Regions from separate parts of the Paenibacillus sp. FSL R5-0407 genome, predicted to be linked through region 2. Evidence: predicted binding sites of a transcription regulator. Region 2 holds the regulator's gene; the other holds the start of a gene.

Region 1 (4,827 bases), on a different contig from region 2:
GCTTGAGGACATCTCAACCCCGCCAATAGAAACCCCAGTCGCATTCGCTCCGATTCTGCCTGGAATCTTAAGCAAATCCACCTCGTTGTAACTCATTCCGTTGCCCTTATGAAGAACTACTGAACGGGGATAGGCATCCCCATGATCCACTAGCACTTGCGAACCACCATCAAACAATACATATTGATCAAACGAGTGGCTGACATGATTTTTCTGGAATCGCCCCAGATCGTTGGTTACCTTCATATTTGAGGTATTGACGATAATAGTGAGCTGGGATTGATGATTCAGCTTGTCCTCCGTTGTGTATCTTGTACGCGAAGTATGGAACACCAGAGTATCGCCTGACTCGGCCATTCTTCCGGACCCGGCATCAAAAGGTTCAACGGTATAGCTCTGTCCCCCAGTTATAGAGACGCTGTCCTTTCTTTTGAAGCTTTTATCATACCGGACTATCCGGATTACTTCCTTGTTGTCGTTCTCTTCGCGGTTCTCTTGTCCAAAAGCGATATAATTATATTGAGCCCCGCTATAAAAACCGCCAAACAACGGCAGCTCATAATCGATCTTTTGCGTTGCCGCCAGCTCATACTTAGCATTGTATGTATCTATCGTAATCTGTTTGCCAGCCTCCACGACACTTACTGTGCCATCGGAGTTATTTACTAGATAAGATGACACCGTACTTTTCCATCTTGGAAAATAAGAAGACTCGGCATTCCCCTCCACTTCACCGGATACCGCCGCCCGGTAAGCATTATCCGGTGTTCTTGAGAACATGACCAGCCGATTCTGCTGACTGTCATACGATAGCTCGAAAGGGATTTTGTCGGCCAAATCTCTTAATTGAAAGTAAGTGTTCCCCTCAATGTTGTAGGCCTTAATGGACTGCATCACCCCGTCTACCATGACTTTAGAGGTGGACAACGTAGCAGTATATGTTCTACTTCGGCTAAAATAAATGCTGTCCTCCGTTCCCTCAGGTGAATAAGCTTTCCCTGTTTCGATTTCAATGGCTTGATTCCCCGGATTCCAGGTAATATTGAATTGACTTGGAGTTCCCGAGAAATTCCGGGCCAGATCACGCAAATTGAAGTAATTGCTGCCCGCGATATTGAAGCCGTTAGAGCTCTTTTCTTCCCCATCAAAATAGGTGCTGCTTCCAGTCACCGCAGCCTTAACTGTATTACTTGCAAAAGTCTTGATGCCAAATGCCGGAGTTACCAGCAATAGAACAAGTAACAAACCAAAAATCCTTTTCATTCTTCGTTTCCCTCCATTGAGTACGATATGTATAGCAGACTAAATTGCGTCTTTTATTACTTATCGGCAATGGTGTGTCACTGGTTAAGGAGGATTCGTAGCCACAGCTATGATACATAATTGGATACGGAACGAAAGTCGCCCCAAAGCGCATCAGGATCGATCTGAGAGTGACAGAGCCGTTGTTTTCTCAGCAAGCTCGCTGATGTTCGGGGTGCGAGTCAAAAGGCATTCGAGTTCATATATTCCCTTGCAGTTTGATTTTCGTAATTTTTGAATATTCTCCCGAAATAAGTGATACTTAGTATTTTTCCCGCAACATGAGAACATACAAAACCGGAATGTCCGTATGAATACTTATATAAAATAGTTTCTTCAAGAAATTTACATCTTAAAATACACAGCAAATCTTTAGCCTCTTAACTAAGTCGATTATAGGGGAGCACTTCTAAAAGTTCATTTTGTAGATCCCCCCAAAAACTTCAATTTGCTGTACACCCATTTTTATCTATCTTACCCGATGCAAGAAGTAAGCTGAATCTACTAGACACCTGAGGTCGATTTTCTTTTCTTTACACCATATGGATCTTCCACGAACTCACCATACTCCAAACTAAGCTCCGCTACTCTAGCAATAATAATTGTTACTTTTAACGTTTCAATTCGAAAAAGCTTATCGATATGGTAATATCTTAGCCCATTTTTAGTTTTACATTTGAACTTCTATCCTAACTGCATCAGTGCCACAATCACGCATCACACATTTTCATCGTGATCGAGTTGAAGTGAACGGAAGCCGACCTACCGGAGCATCATTAACCTTTCATGGGCTTCGTCATCTTTATGCCTATAATGGCTTGGTCACGGAAATATCAATACAACGATGAATATCTATGGACATGCCCTACGTACGGCCGACCAGTCAGTAAGTGATAAGTTTGAAGTATTTTTTTAGTAAATAACTTGTTAATTGTGGTACGGCTCAGCTTATCGTCTTAGAGCGAAAGCTGATAACACAGTGAAATGTTAGCGTACAATTGTTATCGTATTTCTAGCTATTCTTTTGTTATCCAATGAAAGGCGCAATACCAAACTTTAAGGTGGTGTTCGATCCATGAATGTTACGAACAGCAAGGCATAAGCGATGGGGATATTTCTCAAATCACACAGAGAGCGGCTTACTCCGGAGGATGTGGGCTTGGAGTGAGTTCCCGAGCAGGAATCGGAAGACGCCTGGCTTAAGGCGCAAGGAGGTCGCCGTACTAGCAGGTGTAAGCGTCACCTACTATACTACTATACATGGCTTGAACAAGGACGGGATCTGACACTGACCCTTCCAGAGATGTGATCTAAGATAATGCACTATGTCTTGGGAAGTGTTATCACCTTTATCTTTTAGATATTTTGATTATTATCTCCCTTTTTCGTCAATTTACTAATATAAATATTGAACATCCGTTCGCATTGAAGTAAAATCAAATTACATTCATTAATATTACGTACGTAATAAAGGAGAATGCTCTATCATGAATTTTAGTTATAGTTTTCCCGCTCTCCGCGGAATTCAAGCAGGGAGAGAATTCTATACCGTGATGTGCCCGCTCAGGCTGATCCCTAAGATATTCCTGTTCGATGAAGAAGAGATTCCCGCTGAACACCGGGCTCAGCGTCTTATGAATAAATCAAGAATTCCGGATATAACCAACTATATTCTTGAAAATCCAAAGGACTACATATTTTCTTCGTTAACGGCATCTGTAGATGGGGAATTAGTCTTTCAGGAACATTCCAGCAAGCTTAAAGATATAGGATATCTCTCGATCTCACTTGATTCAAAATTTCTAATTAATGACGGTCAGCACAGAAGAGCAGCAATTGAAGAAGCTTTAAAGATTGCTCCAGAACTTGGTGATGAGACCATTTCTGTAGTCTTTTTTCATGATTTAGGGCTTGTACGTTCTCAGCAGATGTTCTCCGATCTTAATCGACATGCGGTGAACACAACTTCTTCTATCGGTATACTTTACGATCATCGCGATCAAATGTCTCTCATAACAAAGGGAGTAATTTCAGAGATTCCCTTGCTGGATCGATACACCGATCGGGAAAAGGTAAACCTTTCAAAGAATTCTCCTAAATTATTTGCATTAAACCATATATTCAATATGAATTGCAGACTACTAGGTAAGCGGAAAGGCGAGATGATCTCTGAGCAAGAAAAGGAGTTCGTAAATGAATTCTGGATTCTTTTAAGTGCTACTATTAATGAATGGCAACAGGTGCTGAAGAAGAAAACATCACCTAGAGATTTACGGGCAAATTCTATAGTTGCTCACGGTGTTTTCTTAGAAGCTATAGGTATTATAGGTCACTATCTTTATTTCTATCATCCGGATGAATGGCAGAAATATATTAAAAAATTAACACATATTGAATGGCACAGGGATAATAAACAAGATTGGCAAGGTCGGGCCTACAGTCATACAGGCCGTATTAATAAGAACAATCAGACCGTTCAACTCACAGCCAATCTGATAAAGAATAAAATTGGACTCCCTCTTACTGAACAAGAACAAAAAACAGAAGATAAATTTAAGGAGGTCTTTCCTCTTGGAACTTAATATTTTTAACACTGGCAGTAAATTTAATGAATCTAGAGAATTGGTGAAAGAAGTATATCTGGCCGATGATCGTCCCTGGGTAATTGGCTTCAGCGGAGGTAAAGACTCAACTGCTCTGGTTCAAATAGTATTTCAGGCATTAAGCGAACTTCCGCCTAATCAATTAAATAAGAAAGTATATGTGATTTCTTCGGATACTCAAGTTGAAACTCCTCTTATTATTGATAAAATTACCCGCACCTTAGGAAGAATTCAGACTAAAGCTCTTGAAATGGGACTTCCTATTGAAACTCAAAAAGTAAGACCAAAAGCTGAGCAAACATTCTGGGCTTCTATTATTGGCAAAGGGTATCCAACTCCACGTCAAAAATTCAGATGGTGCACTGACCGGCTAAAAATTGAACCTGCTAACAAATTCATTCTTGAAAAAGTAGATCAATTTGGTGAAGTTGTTATGCTTCTTGGGGTCCGGGATTCCGAAAGTTCTACTCGAGCCGCTGTCATGCAGTCACATACTATAGAAGGTAAAAATTTAATGCTGCACTCGTCCCTGCGGAATGCCTTTGTATTTGCACCGATTAGATCATTTAATGTAGACGACATTTGGGAGTTTCTGCTCCAATATCCTTCACCTTGGGGCGATGATAATAATGAACTGCTGCAATTGTATCAAGATTCCAGTAGTGAATGCCCACTGGTTGTAGATAAAGAAATTAAGGAAAGCGCTGGTTCATGCGGAAACAGTCGATTTGGATGTTGGACTTGCACCGTTGTAAACGAAGATAAAGCACTGAGTGGATTTATTAATAGCGGAGTAGAATGGCTAACTCCACTCTATGACTTCAGAAATTACCTCGTGAATATTCGTGAAGATCGTTCTAAACGTCAGAAACATAGAATGAATGGTGAAGTTTACTTGACAACGAATCTCGGAGGAGTTAAT
Region 2 (4,827 bases):
GTATACCGGAGCGAGCTGTTCAAGCTGGCGAAATTCCGGCTGTTCTCCGGCGGTAAAATTCGCCCATAATCCCTCAAAAGGATTGATACCGATCATTTTCGTAAACGGGAAGGTTTCATAAGATTCATAAAGCTCACGCGCTTCTTTACGCACCGCCTGCTGCAGTTTAGCCGGATCGGTTCCGGCAGCATCCTTAGCACGGAGGCAAGTCGCTTCAAACGCTTCTCTCACACTTCGCTCATCCCACAATAAAGTATCGTCCAGGTCAAAACATACCGCTTTAATCGCCATTTCTCTTTACACTCTCCCCCGAATATATTCACCTCATAAAAAACCTGCTATCTGTCTCTATTCCCGTTCAAACGTTACATGATGGACTTTTGCATATTGTTCCAAGCGATCACCCATAGCTGCCGTATCAAAACGGTTGCGAACGCGCAAAAATACCCAGTTATTTTCTTTCCCTTTCGGTACGATCATCACTTTGCTGCGATCAATTTTGATTTTGCTGATGTTGCTCGCTTGCAAGATCTTATCCCGATTGAACTTGGAGGTATAGAGCCATTCCTTGTTAATCCGCAAATACGGCTTTCTAAGGAAAATAGCCAGAGCCAAAATGAGATACAGCACGATCGTCAACCAAAACAATCCCGAATTTACTTCCGAAGCGCTTCCAACCAGGCCAACCGCAGCATACAGCAGAGCTAACAGTACCAAGACAGCAGGCAAGATCAGATTCCGTCCCTTGAAAATATCACCTTCACCCTTCGACCCCAATGCATTGCGGGAGTTTTGTCCTCCGCGGTTATTATTCAGGTTGGGACCCTTCCCCTTTTTGTTCATTCGAATCTGATTTCTTTCTACCTTTCTGTCAAACGAAGCCATGATCTTTCCTCCTAAAATGTATGGTTATGTATGCAAGGCCTGGCGGCCATGCTTTACTTATCCACGATTTCGATTGATTCGAGCTGTTGGCGGAAATTTCTCCGTATGTTCTGCAAGTAAGTTTCGCGCAGTTGGGCTCTTTCCAGCATCTCGTCTTCGGTCAAACCCTCTGCTTTATCTTTACGTGCCAGTTCATTAATACGGTTCACCAATGTATCTATATCCATGGTTTCCCTCCTGTTTCTTTAAATATTTCATAAGGCAACAATTCTTACTTTGACATGATAAAAAGAGCTTGTCAAGGCGAGTTGCCCTTGTACCAAGCTCTTAGTAAAACATTCATATATATAAAGGAAAGTTCACGCAATTATATGCTTAATCTGGGAGAATTAGAGTGTCGCCCGCCTGTATGCCGCTGCTGTTTAACCCGTTAATCCGTTTAATGGCTTCAACATAAACTCTGGTGTCTTTGCCGCGAGGTTTATGATCAACGGCAATTTCCCACAAGGTATCTCCGGGTCTCACCACGAACGTAGATGATTCAGTCCGGTCATGTCCATCGGAAGCCGCCGCAAAAGCCGAGACAACCCCTGTCCCTGTCAACATTAATACGATCAGCAACAAAGCAATCTTAACCATACTTCTGCCCAGCCTCGAACTTCTTATTCCATCAACCCAATTGGAACGGGTCGCTTGAGGTTTATCATAGATACTTTGATATGTACTGTATTTCAGCATATTCATCACTCCAAACAAATGTTCTTATATTTGTTTTCAATATAACACGAACACTTGTTTGATTCAATAGTTTTTCGAACAATTGTTCCCTTCTTATTTAGAACTTATGTTTGTACGAACGGAAGTTCTATGTTATAATTTTTCCAAACGTTACTAATGGGGTTGATGATCGTTATGTCCAAGGTGTCCAGCCGTCAACAGGCAATACTAGAATTTATCCGCAACGAGGTCCGAATGAAAGGCTATCCTCCTTCCGTACGTGAAATCGGCGAAGCAGTTGGACTAGCTTCCAGCTCAACGGTACACGGCCATCTAGACCGGCTTGAGAAGAAAGGCTTCATCCGCCGCGACCCGACCAAGCCTCGGGCCATCGAGCTTCTGGGTCAGGATGACTCCGATACGATCGGAATGTTCGCTCATAGCGTGACTCGCGTTCCGGTCGTTGGCAAAGTTACTGCAGGTGTACCGATTACGGCCACCGAGAACATAGAGGATTATTTCCCGCTGCCGGATCATTATTCAGCAGATGGCGAAGTTTTCATGTTATCCGTAATTGGAAACAGCATGATCGAAGCCGGGATTCATAATGGAGACTATGTGATCGTAAGGCAGCAACAGACAGCCAATAACGGCGATATCGTGGTTGCCATGACCGAAGACGATGAAGCAACCGTTAAGACCTTCTACAAAGAGAAGGATCACATCCGCTTACAGCCGGAGAATCCTACGATGGAACCGATTCGTCTGAAGCATGTGAGCATTCTTGGTAAGGTTGTCGGACTATTCCGTGATTTGCACTAATTATTGCTATTAAGCAGAGAGGCTTCCCTATAATGGGCAGCCTCTTTTGTTTGCACTAAGTTCTGAAATTTCTAACTCCTTTACACAGGCCACATATCATCATTTTGCAACTGCCGGTTCATTCCGGAACGTTCGCCCCGCCACAGCTTCCTCAGCCACAGTCTGCGACGGTGGTATTTTTTCAGGGTAAGTACCATGTCCATCAGCTCCTTGCCCTTAGAATGCCCGAAAAATCAAAAATCATGGATGAAATTTCGGGTCTTTGAGAATCCTTGTTTTGCAGACCTAACTGAAAATCGAAAAACCCACCATGATCTATGCATGATGGGTTGTTTATTGCATTATGTATTTCCAAGAAGCTTAGAAAAATTGAATTCTAACCAGCCTGACTCTTCTTATTGAATCGGCACTTAGGAAAGCTACTGCAACCGTAGAACTGACCTTTTGAGCTATTTCTCAAGAGCAATTTATTGCCGCACCTAGGACAAGTCATTTCATCAACTGGAATTGCAGAAATAATCGCTTTTGGTGTCGGTGAAGCCCCGGGATTCAACGAGAGAATCATTTCAACTAATGCATCCCGGTTTATTAAACGAACCTTATTGGACTTTGCTAACTCATAGGCTGCACTTGTATAATCGCTGTTAGTTACGACCCAGGCTTCAGAAGCACCATAATGCGCAATAGATGCTTGAGCCTCCTGCACAGCCTTAATGCCGACATTCTTGTTGTATCTTTTCGCTTGGACAACGATCTTCTTGCCATCTCTTTGAAGGAGAAGATCTGCACCAAAATCACCGACTGCCTTAGTAACTAGACATTTATATCCTTGTGCTTGGAATAAATAGCCCAGATATCTTTCGAACTGAACGCCCTCCATTTTATCTATATCTGCAATACCAGAACTCTTTAGCCGCTCTTTTCTTTGTATGCCAATCATTATAAGCACTGCAACGAAAATAGAAAAAGCCAACATCGTGATAATCACTGTCGCTTGTAACGACTTAGTCAGCCCATAAGTTCCGAAAATTGAAATGAATAATACCAGAACTAATAGTGCCTGTATGAATTCTTCTTGCTGTTTTGCCTTACTCTTTCTCCTTGCCATTAGTATTCCCTCCATCGAATGTTATAATTTACAACATTCGATAACTAGGACTTTTTTCCTCTATAGAATTTTTGAACAACATTTACAGTTCCCTACCCATTCTCTCATTGATCTCATGCTTATTCAAAACTAAAACAGAAAATAGTAGTCCAAAAATAAAACCAGTTACATGCCCACTAACACTAACATGTTTCATGAAAAATGTATTTCCCCAACCCATTAGAGACCAAATTGCTATGATTATGATGGTTTGTTTACTAAACAAATCTCTTCTTATAACAAACAAGTAATAGTATATAGCCATTATCCCGAAAACAATTCCAGATGATCCAACCAGATTTTCAGTTAAAAAAAACAAAAAGTCCCCAATCGGAGTGATTAAAATAGTTATCATCATAAAAATCATGAACATTTTTCTACCTAGAATGATCTCTATGGGAGGAGCCATTAAATAAAAAAATAAGTTGTTACCTAAAAAATGTTGAACATCATTATGAATAAAGGCATAGGTAACAAACCTCCAAGGTTCATACTTCTCATTTGTTATTCCGAATATTGACTGTACAAATGCATCTCCATATTTCAAGTTCGTAGCTAGGGTAGCTATAAACAGCAATGAGTTTACTGAAATAATAATGAAGGTGATTGGATATAGCGATCTAAATTCTTTAAATGTTTTTCCATAAGTTAATTCCATTATTAACCCCTCACTCTTTCACTGAACTCTCAGCGAGGTTTATGAGTAAGAATATTTACAAGTTTATTAAACGGATCTCTAACAAAAAACCTGCGGACACCCCAAGGCTCATCAGCCGGTCCATACTCGATTGAGTAACCCGCCTCTTTCATTCGGTTCAATGCCTCTTCGACATCATCTACTTCGATCGAGATATCGGGCACTTCCGTTGAATTCCCTCCTTCAGACATAAAGCTGATTTGCACGTCCATCTTTTCTTGGGAACCATAGGTAGTTATCCACCCAAAATCCATTAAGCTATCTAATCCCAGAATGTCCTGATAAAACTGTTTAGCTGCTGCAGTTTGCTCTGTATAAAAGTTAGCGACTATTCGTTTTACTTTCATATGATCCCTCCTCAAGTTCTAGAAAACTCTTGCTTTTATCGACTATTAATTTATAGAATTCTTCATCATGATGGACGAACTGTGCTTTTCCTACCACTTTATTTACTTTGATTCTATTTCCCTGTTCATCCATAATAAATCCTTGCAAATCTATTTGATCCCGTTGGCCCATCCACAATTCATAAAAATCAGAAAAGCGCGTCTTAAACATC

The links. The regulator LexA, encoded in region 2, represses DNA repair genes until DNA is damaged. The targets are predictions, from matches to a motif close to CGAACATATGTTCG.
Region 1: the regulator LexA is predicted to act here: its motif matches at 2,712-2,725, upstream of dndB (DNA sulfur modification protein DndB).

The regions. Positions count from the first base shown of each region.
Region 1 covers NZ_JBBPAX010000002.1:626,543-631,369, forward strand. Annotated here, with positions in the region: gene NYE70_RS21960 (hypothetical protein) at 1-1,263, opposite strand, end outside; partial or broken gene NYE70_RS26040 (helix-turn-helix transcriptional regulator) at 2,408-2,596, shown strand; gene dndB (DNA sulfur modification protein DndB) at 2,790-3,884, shown strand; gene dndC (DNA phosphorothioation system sulfurtransferase DndC) at 3,874-4,827, shown strand, end outside.
Region 2 covers NZ_JBBPAX010000001.1:1,191,815-1,196,641, forward strand. Annotated here, with positions in the region: gene NYE70_RS05775 (HAD family hydrolase) at 1-291, opposite strand, end outside; gene NYE70_RS05780 (hypothetical protein) at 349-885, opposite strand; gene NYE70_RS05785 (DUF896 domain-containing protein) at 939-1,112, opposite strand; gene NYE70_RS05790 (LysM peptidoglycan-binding domain-containing protein) at 1,261-1,623, opposite strand; gene lexA (transcriptional repressor LexA) at 1,798-2,424, shown strand; gene NYE70_RS05800 (restriction endonuclease) at 2,801-3,532, opposite strand; gene NYE70_RS05805 (rhomboid family intramembrane serine protease) at 3,615-4,229, opposite strand; gene NYE70_RS05810 (VOC family protein) at 4,259-4,615, opposite strand; gene NYE70_RS05815 (NUDIX hydrolase) at 4,590-4,827, opposite strand, start outside.